Regions from separate parts of the Cytobacillus sp. T106 genome, predicted to be linked through region 1. Evidence: predicted binding sites of a transcription regulator. Region 1 holds the regulator's gene; the other holds the start of a gene.
What was found. The regulator NrdR, encoded in region 1, represses ribonucleotide reductase genes. The targets are predictions, from matches to a motif close to AACACNATATATNGTGTT.

Region 1 (5,160 bases):
TCATTTCCCTTAAAAGCTCCGGGACATAGACGATCATGGACGAAATCTTCTTCTTGGCAAGCTCATTGGCAATTGCACCAAGCAGAAATGATTTGCCGACTCCGAACTTCCCATAGAAATACAGCCCCTTCTGCCTTGTCCCGGGCTGGTAATTTTCGACGAAGCTTTCCGCTTTATCCACCGCATCCAGTCTTGTATCCAGGTAAACATCAGCGAAGGAGGCGTTGACAATCTCTTTTGGGATATACAGGCTCCGGATCAGCTTCTCATTTTTCTTCCGTTCATCATGAATCACCTTGCGCGGGCAGCGGTTGTATTGGACATCAATGATCCCCCGCCTGATGACCAGTTCAGGATGATATCCCTGCATCATATTCTTGCATTCCCCAAGGCTTGGGCACTCTCTGCATTCCTTGCTCTGCTGGGCATACTCCGAAAGCTTGATCATGCTCCTTTCTGCCATTTCAGCTGTAATTTCTGCGCGGTGCTCCTGCAAAAAAGCTTTTACATCAGGATGGGAGAAAACTTCCTTCTTTTGCTGCTCGTACCTCTTTTGAAAGCTTTCATTACCTGCAAGTTTTTTCAATGTCTCATTGATTCTTTCCATGCTGCCACCTCCTTATTTCCGATACTTTTTAAGCCTTTCCTCTAAGGCCCGCCTTTTTGCCTCATATTCTGAGTCATTGGCGGCAGCTGCTTTTTGCGGCTGCTCTTCCTGCTGCTCATCAAACCAGTCAGGCAATGCTTCTTTTCTGATCGGCTTTTTCGCTGAAGCAGGCTTCGCCTTTTTGCCTTCTGCCCACTCCAGATACTGGCGGTGTTCATTCTTGGCCAGCATCATAGCTTCTTTAACCGTTTTAATCTGTTTTCTTGCCCAATGCCCGGCAATCTTCTCTACATATGCTTTCGTCAGCTTCATATCTGTTTTTAGCATAACATACTGAATGAGAACATTAGCAACGCCTGGATGCAGTTTCTGCTGAAACATAACGTCCTCAATAATTTGCAGATCACCTTTAGAGGGATCTGCCCCGCCGGAAATATCCTTTAACAGCTGGCGCGGGGAAGTGATCTCCATATATCTGATCAATTCTTCTTCCTGTGTTTTCGGCTCAGCGGCTTGAACCTGATGGATGCCTGGCTGGATCCGGTCTATCAGGGAAGGCAGCTGGTCCTGATGCTCAAATTGATACCAGTCACGTGCCGATTTCCGCAGTTCTTCAATATTGATATCATTATCTTCCGTCATTGCACTAATCAGGATGTTTTTCATCTGCAGGGCATCAATCCCATAAAGGAAGGACAGGTTGCTGATGGCTTCCCGGACCTTCGGGGTCAGGGCCGACTTGGGGAGAAGAGATTCATTCAACCCCGCTGCCAGCAGCTCAAAATCAAAGGATGAACCTCCGATTTTTATCTCTTCAGGGCTTGTTCTCCCTATGAAGGTAAATCCCTCTTCAAGAGACAGATCCCTTCCTGTATCCTGGTCAGGGGAGAAAGCTGCAGGATGGCCTGACTCATATACATCCTGAAAGGCTTTAGTCACTTCATCATAACCCTGCATCACGCCGGAATCATGGTCACAGAAAAAGCGCTTGAGCCTCAGAAACTGATTTTTTCCGATTTTGCGGTATAGATAAATGTTAAGCATCCCATCCAGGAAAAACTGCTCCGGACTCAGCGGCGGCTGCAGTTCGTATATAAAAGAGCGGCTGCCCTCCTCATTTTTCACAAAAGCCTTCAAAAGACCAATTCCTTCAAGCTTCAGTCTTGCTTCATAAATTTCCTTTAAGTTCATCCCCATGAAATTCATCAAGCTGTGATGGCTGTTAGATTGAGACCAGAGCCTGTTTTCCTCCAGTTCAGCCCATAACGTCATATATAGACTGAGGCAGGCCGCCCCGATTAAGGGCTGGTACAACAAAGTCAGAACTTTTCTGTCATAATCATGCAAAAGACCGCTCGCGGCCACTGCATAGCGGTCAATCGGAAGCATTTCTTGCCAATGCTGGGCCATAGCTGCCAACCTTTCTACGATCTTCAGGAAACCAGCCAAAAAAGAGCCAAAGACAGTCTTTAGCTCGGCTCTGGCTGGAGGCACCTCAATGCATCACTTCCAAAAGATCATTGTTCTTTTTTGATTAATTCTTTCAACTCATCGATAAATACATTGATATCCTTGAATTGCCGGTAAACAGAGGCAAACCTGACATAAGCAACCTCATCGATTTTGGCCAGTCTGTCCATGACCATTTCACCGATAAATTCGCTTTTTATTTCAGAAACCCCCTGGCTGCGAAGCTCCTTCTCCACTTCAGATGTCACTTCTTCAAGCTCCTTAAGGGCAACAGGACGTTTTTCGCAGGCCTTGATCAGGCCCCTCAGCATCTTATCGCGGCTGAACTCCTCGCGTGTGCCTTCCTTCTTTACGACAATGAGCGGAATTTCCTCCACCTTCTCGAATGTGGTGAAGCGATAGCCGCATTTCTCGCACTCCCGCCTTCTGCGAATGGAACGGCCGTCATCGACCGGACGGGAATCAAGGACGCGTGTATTGTTATTCTGGCATGAAGGGCATTTCATACAATCAGCTCCGTATCCTCATTCATGTACTTGCTGGCCGTTTCTCTGCACGAAGGCCATTCTGTTTCTATCATATAAAAAACACATCAGCTGTACAAGCTTCCGCTATTCAGCATTCCTGCCGGAACCAAGATATGTAAGTTCTTTATCCAGTCTGCTGTAGAAACCTGTGATTTCCTTTTTCAGGGAAGGTAATGCTCCCGCAGGAGAAAATTGCTCAGTCGATATATTTACATCAATGGCAGACTCCATTCCTCTTACAGACACAATGGTGATAATGGCAAAGTACTTTTTGCCGCGGGTAATTTCCGCAGCCATTTCTCCATGCTCTTTGGCAGAGCTGATCATTTTCACGCTGGGGTCCTTCCGCAGAACGTTTTCCGCGGTTTCAAAAGCCTTATTAAAGCTGGCCTTATAGTATCTTGTGCGCAGATTCTCATCCCGATGGCTTTCGCTTGTTTCACACTGTTTTTGAAAGCGGCCGAAAACTGTCCGAAAAATTGACATTCATTCATCCTCCGAGTTATCACTTTTCTCTATTTTAACACAAGAAAAGCGCCAGCGCCTTGTCAAAAACGGGACGCTGCGTCCTGCGGCAGCGTCTTGTGATCTTGAGGGGCAGGAGCTGGGGCTGTACAGCTGCCATAGCTGAAAAAAGTATCTAATCTTTATAGAAGATCATGCTGCCTGCCCTTTCTTCCGGCCAATATAAAAAGAGGTGTATGGATACACCCCTTTGATTTGTCAGTTTATCAGTTTGTCATTTTTATAGTGCGTTTGCTTGAGCTTGCTTAACTTGAACAGGACCCATGCCGCGAGGAATTTCGATATTCTCACGCGTTTGAGCGCCTAACTCTTCCGCAATATAGTCTGCAGCAATGTTAGGATCAAGATCTCCGCATGTGTATACATCAATGCTTGCATAGCCATGCTCCGGGAAGCTGTGGATAGTTAAATGAGACTCGGAAATGATTACCACTCCGCTTACACCCTGCGGCGCAAACTTGTGGAATGCGACTTCGCGGATTTCTGCACCAGACTTTAATGCAGCCCCTACAAATGTCTGCTCAATAAATTCCATATCATTCAACTTTTCAAAATCGCAGCCCCATAGCTCTGAAATAACATGACGGCCCATTGTTTCCATATTCAAATTTCCCCCTTTTTAAAAATACAAACGAATTAATGAGCTTCTTCATTTTTACTGGCCAACAACTACCACGGGGGAAAGTTAGTCCAGAGAGGTCCTAACCCTTTAAGTAGCCATCACTGCCAAAATTCAAGAAGTTCACGAGGAATAGTATACTTTGTTTATATTTTTTTTGCAACAGGAGTTTTTGATTTTTTTAGATGGCTATTTTCCTCATCATTAGATGGTCAACCATTGAAATAAATCAGGACAAAACTGGTTTACTTAAAGGACTATCCTCTAATAATGGAGTGTTGATTTCCGTTCCAGGCACTTCGCTTTCCGCGGGGCGGCGCTGAGCCTCCTCAGAGCAAGCTCTTGCGGGGTCTCAGCTTTGCCGCTGCAATCCCGCAGGAGTCTTCGTGCCTTCCACTGCAATCAACTGGTTTTAGAAATTTTAAAAGGCAAAATCATAATACAAAAAAATAAAAAATAAAAACAGGGTACGGAAGAATTCTTCCGTACCCCTTATGTCTAAATTCAGCGTGCTTTAATAAGCAAGCATTGGCTTACAATTTTCCGGTGTGTCAGCCTGCTTTTACTTCTGTTAGTTTTGCCATTTTTCCGGCAACGAAGTTGACGAGGTCGACGACTCGGCAGGAGTAGCCCCATTCGTTGTCATACCAGGCGAGCACTTTTACTTTGTTGGGGCCGATGACCATGGTTGAGAGGCCGTCTATGATGGCAGAGTGTTCATTGGTATTAAAGTCGACAGATACGAGCGGCTCTTCTGTAATATCCAGGACGCCCCTCATGCTTCCTCTGGCTGCAGCTTCAAAGGCATCGTTGATTTCCTCGGCAGTCACTTCTTTATTCAGGTCCACCACAAGGTCAACCAGCGATACATTTGGCGTCGGGACACGGAGGGCCATTCCGTGAAGCTTGCCCTTCAGCTGGGGCAGCACTAGGGAAAGGGCTTTGGCGGCGCCTGTCGATGTCGGAATGATCGATTGTCCGCATGCCCGTGCACGGCGCAGGTCCTTATGCGGATTGTCGATATTTTTCTGATCGTTTGTGTAAGCATGGACAGTCGTCATCAGTCCATTTTCGATCCCGAATTTTTCATCAAGCACCTTTGCGACGGGCGCAAGGCAATTTGTTGTGCATGATGCGTTAGAAATGATGTCATGCTCATAAATATTTAATGCGCTTTCATTTACTCCCATCACAATGGTGACATCCTCATTTTTACCCGGAGCAGTCAGTATAACCTTTTTAGCTCCTGCCTCTAAATGGAGCGCTGCTTTTTCGCGGGAATTGAATTTGCCTGTTGCTTCTATAACAATATCAATCTCCAGGTCCCTCCATGGGAGTTCAAGGGGATCTCTGCTTGCCAGCAGCCTGATGCGCTTCCCATTTACGACAATTGCATTATTTTCAGGAATCAC
Region 2 (5,160 bases), 310 kb from region 1:
CGATCTGAGGTCACTGATTGTGTCAACCAGCACAACACGCTGCTTCGGCTTTTCCTCTTTCGTTTCTTCCTCATCGAAGGTGTTTTCTTCCGCTTTCAGCGTAAGGACCTGCGAGTCGCGGGAACCGTCGACATATACTGTTCCGCCTTTCGCTCCGCCGCGGTACAGGCGTTCATACACACCTTCCACCTGTTCAACGCTATAGCCCTTCGGTGCATTGACCGTCTTGCTTATAGAACTGTCAATCCAGCGCTGGATGACACATTGAACATCAGCATGCGCTTCAGGGGAAAGCTCCATAGCGGAAATAAACCATTCCGGCAGGTTCTCAGGATCTGCGTCGGGGTTGCGGTCCAGATACTCTTGTACGATATCTGCCTTCACCTCAATGAACTTCCCTAATCGGCCGCTCCTGAAATAAGAGAAGGAGAAGTATGGCTCAAGCCCTGTAGACACCCCGACCATTGTACCTGTGGATCCTGTCGGTGCTACAGTCAGCAGGTGGGAATTGCGGATTCCTTTTTCAAGGATGGACTGTCTCACATCTTCTGGCATTTTCTGCATAAATCCAGTCTCTGTGAAGTTCTGGCGGAGCCTGTTTGTTTCTTCATCCGTTGCCCCTGTAAGAAACGGGAAGCTGCCTTTTTCACCTGCCAGCTCAACTGAAGCTTTATATGCGGTTACAGCAATCGTTTCAAATACTTTGTCGATCAGTTCATTGCCTTTTTCTGAACCGTATTCTGTTTCACAGTAAATCAGCAGATCATGCAGCCCCATTACACCAAGTCCGACACGGCGCTCTCCCAGAGCCTGCTTTTTGTTTTCTTCAAGGAAGTATGGTGTCGCGTCAATGACGTTATCCTGCATGCGGACGCCAACTTCTACAGTGCGGGCCAGCTTTTCAAAGTCGACCGTTTTGTTTTCCTTGTCAGCCATTTCAGCAAGATTGACAGCGGCGAGATTGCAGACAGAGTAAGGCGCCAGCGGCTGCTCTCCGCAAGGGTTTGTCGCTACTACCTTCTGTCCGTAGGCTTGTGCATTTGTCATATCATTCGCATTGTCGATGAAGAAAATGCCTGGCTCCGCTGAATAAGTTGCGCAGATATTGATCAGGTTCCAAAGCTCTTTTGCCTTAATTTTGCGGTAGGTGCGCACTTTGTGGCCCAGCTTTTCCCATTCGCGGACATCACCGATTTTATGCCATTCTTCATTGTAGATCTTCATCGTTTCAGCATCATATGACTCCACATCAGGGAAGCGCAGCTCATACTCTGCATCTTTTTCAACGGCATCCATGAAATCCTTTGTCAGGCACACGGAAATATTGGCGCCAGTCAGGAACTCAGGATTATGGACAGTATAATTGCCTCCGGCAGCAAGCTTATTTTCCGCATCCTTGATGATTTTCTCGCTGAAGCCGCCAAGACCGGGGATTTGCTTATAGTTGATGATTCCCTGATACATATTGGTCTCCTGCTCAGTCAGCGGAGTGAACTTCAGCTTTTCACTGGCATAGCGCTTGATTGTTTCATCCTGTGTGTTTTCCAGCAGGAAACGGAGGATGCGCGGGTTTTGCATTTTTGAGATGATGAATTCGATGATATCAGGATGCCAGTCGGTGAGCATGATCATTTGCGCACCTCTCCTTGATCCGCCCTGTTCAACCAAATGAGTCAGTTTCGCAATATCATCAAGCCATGAAACCGAACCGGAAGATTTGCCGTTCACTCCGCGGGCCAGCGTGTTGCGCGGCCTTAAGGTCGATCCGTTTGTTCCGACGCCGCCGCCCCTGCTCATGATTTCCATTACCTGCTTGCGATGCTCTGAAATCCCTTCCCGGGAATCCTGTACAAACGGCATGACATAGCAGTTAAAGTAAGTAACATCCGTATCCGCGCCAGCACCGTAAAGCACCCTTCCGGCAGGGATGAAGTTCAGGCTCACAAGCTCGTGGTAGAATTTCTCAAACCATTCTTTGCGCTTCTCTTCTGTTGCCTCTGCAGCTGCCAGGCCTGTCGCATTGCGCTTTGCAATCTGCTCATAATAGATTTCAAGCGGCTTCTCAATCACATCCAGCGATTTCGTAATCACCGGTTCGTCCGGATTATCCAGTACTCCGCGGAATTCTTCCTCCACCAATACTTTGGCTGTCTTGTTCTCCCAGTCAATCTCCTGGATGAAGCCGAGGCCGCGGGCAGGGAATTTTGGATCTTCTTTGACCGTCAGGACAACGAAGTCCCCGTTCGCCAGAGTAATCTTTTCTGTATCCTTGAAAGTATAGCGGTCCAGCATGACCAGACGGGAAACCCCTTTATGGGTGATTTTCATATCAGGGGTGATCGGATGCACCTGGGGAAATAGGCGGATATCCTTGTTTAATTGTTCGATGTTCACTTTTGCTTTTTGTCCTAGAACGACAGACATACACACAGCTCCTTCAATGTATCTTTCTATTAATAATAGAAAGCCAAGCTTCTATTTGTTTTTTTGAATACCCTTAAGTTATCATATCCAAAACCTCAAAATCAATATATAGTATATAAAATATTTTCGACACCACTATATATTGTATTGGAGGTCAAATCAATTTGATTTTGTCAAACGCAGAAAAAACTAGATTTCAGAGATAAGAAGAGATATTGTCCGATTAATGACAGTAAACGATTATTTTCGGCAAATTTCGGGGCTTGCGTTTTATATACGGACCCCTTGGAAAAATATTCATATTCTGGGTGTGCCATTTTCTGTATCAAACAGAAAAAAAGCGACAGGGCCGCTTTTTATCTTTTAAAGTTCCATTCATCGTTTTCATATCGGTCTTTTGCAATTTTGTTCACATATTCCATTTCTTCGGCGGAAAGCTCATAAGGTTCAAGATGAATGTCAAGACCTTCTTCAAAGCCCTTTCTGAAGGCTTCCTTGGCCTGCCCGATTGTAACTTTGTCCCGGCTCAGCTCGTTGATGGCAACGGCTTTGCTTTTGAACGCTCTCTGCATCCTTTCCTTCACACGGTCATTCGGATACTTGAACAGGCTGAAAAGCTTATCTTCATCAAGGTCGAGGAGGATGGATCCATGCTGGAGGATAACACCCTTCTGCCTTGTCTGGGCGCTTCCGGCAACCTTTCTTCCCTCAACAACAAGCTCATACCAGCTTGGTGCATCAAAGCAGACGGAGGAACGCGGGTTCTTCAGCGACTCCCTTTCCTCGGCTGTCTTCGGAACAGCAAAATAGGCATCCATTCCAAGATTGTGGAATCCCTTAAGGATTCCTTCAGAAATCACCCGGTAGGCCTCTGTGACTGTTTTCGGCATTTCAGGATGGTCCTCTGAAACGATGACGCTGTATGTGAGCTCATGTTCATGCAGGACGCCCCTTCCGCCTGTCGGACGGCGGACAAACCCCAGCCCGTGCTTTTTGACTGCATCCATATCAATTTCCTTTTCCGCTTTTTGAAAATAGCCAATGGAAAGCGTTGCCGGCTCCCATCCGTAGAAGCGGATGACAGGCGGGATCTTTCCCTCGCTGTTCCACTCGAGGAGTGCCTCATCCAAAGCCATATTGAAAGATGGGGAACCATATCCCGAATCAATAAATCTCCAAGTTTCTTTTAGCATATGTAACCCTCTTTTTCATGTTATGAGTCTTGCACATGTTCTCTAGTCTATCAAAATGGGCGGAAAAAACAAAGCAAACAGCCCTTGCCTAATATTTCAATTTACCGTCTCGCCCGCTTTGTCTCCAGCAAATCCGAAAACGTGAGAAATACGTGAATTTTGCAGGAATTCCTTTACTCACATGCCTGCCGGCTTATATAATAAAAGCTGGCGTAGCTATACGTGAAAGGAGAAGTCACATTGGATACACTTTATATTCTTTTAATCATTATCGGGGGCTTTGTTACCTACTCTGTCGTTACATGGCTCTATCAGCGCAAAGTCGTCAAGACCCTGACAGAGGATGAATTCCGCGCAGGATACCGGAAGGCTCAGCTGATTGATGTCCGGGAGCCGAATGAATTCGATGCCGGCCACATCCTCGGCTCCAGAAATATCCCGTTATCCCAGATGAAAATGCGCATGAAGGAAATCCGTCCGGACAAGCCTGTGTATCTGTACTGCCAAAGCGGGATGCGCAGCGGACGTGCAGCCCAGTTTTTATACCGCAGAGGCTATAAAGATCTCCACCAGCTGCAGGGCGGCTTTAAAAAATGGTCAGGCAAAATTAAAGCGAAGAAATAAGGGAAGCACTTCCCTTCTATACATGAGCAAGAAAGGGTCCAGCCTTAAGGCGGGACCCTTTTTCCGTGTGATCATATGAAGCATTACTCCATTTCAAGAATAAATATGCGTTAGAAACAGAGTTTCACACGAATGTGCCCAAAATCAACAGGGAACATACTAAGCCAAAAGAGATAGGGCGAAGCACAGCGCTGATGCCGTGTTTCGCCCCTCAATGCCATGAAACTTAAGCTTCTTTCTTATACCGGAGGACCGGTTTTCTTGCAGCCAGGGTCTCATCCAGGCGGCCGATGACCGTCGTATGCGGCGCTTCCTGCACGATTTCAGGATTTTCCTCCGCTTCCCTGGCAATCTGGATCATGGCTTCAATGAAGCTGTCCAGTGTTTCTTTTGATTCTGTTTCAGTCGGCTCGATCATGATGCATTCTTCTACATTCAGCGGGAAGTAGATGGTAGGCGGATGATAGCCGAAGTCGAGCAGGCGCTTCGCAATGTCAAGCGTTCTGACGCCAAGCTTTTTCTGGCGCTTGCCGCTGAGTACAAACTCATGCTTGCAGTGCCTGTCGAATGGCAGATCGTAGTATTCCGCCAGGCGCCTCATCATATAATTCGCATTCAGGACTGCGAATTCGGTGACATTTTTCAAGCCGTCCGGCCCCATTGTGCGGATATAAGTATAAGCGCGCACATTGATGCCGAAGTTTCCATAATACGGTTTGACCCTTCCAATCGATTGCGGTCGGTCATAATCAAGGACAAATTCCTCACCGCGCTTAGCAACGATCGGTTTAGGCAGATATGGTATCAGGTCTTTCTTGACGCCGACCGGACCTGACCCGGGTCCTCCCCCTCCGTGAGGTCCTGTGAATGTTTTATGGAGATTCAGATGGACAACATCGAATCCCATATCTCCAGGGCG

Region 2: the regulator NrdR is predicted to act here: its motif matches at 2,556-2,573, upstream of ABU165_RS02485 (vitamin B12-dependent ribonucleotide reductase).

The regions. Positions count from the first base shown of each region.
Region 1 is NZ_JBEUMK010000001.1:190,552-195,711, reverse strand. Features, by position in the region: gene dnaI (primosomal protein DnaI) at 1-607, opposite strand, end outside; gene ABU165_RS00975 (replication initiation and membrane attachment family protein) at 620-2,017, opposite strand; gene nrdR (transcriptional regulator NrdR) at 2,125-2,583, opposite strand; gene ABU165_RS00965 (hypothetical protein) at 2,689-3,090, opposite strand; gene speD (adenosylmethionine decarboxylase) at 3,350-3,730, opposite strand; gene ABU165_RS00955 (glyceraldehyde-3-phosphate dehydrogenase) at 4,300-5,160, opposite strand, start outside.
Region 2 is NZ_JBEUMK010000001.1:498,769-503,928, reverse strand. Features, by position in the region: gene ABU165_RS02485 (vitamin B12-dependent ribonucleotide reductase) at 1-2,424, opposite strand, end outside; gene ABU165_RS02480 (lipoate--protein ligase family protein) at 2,781-3,617, opposite strand; gene ABU165_RS02475 (rhodanese-like domain-containing protein) at 3,858-4,241, shown strand; gene gcvPB (aminomethyl-transferring glycine dehydrogenase subunit GcvPB) at 4,468-5,160, opposite strand, start outside.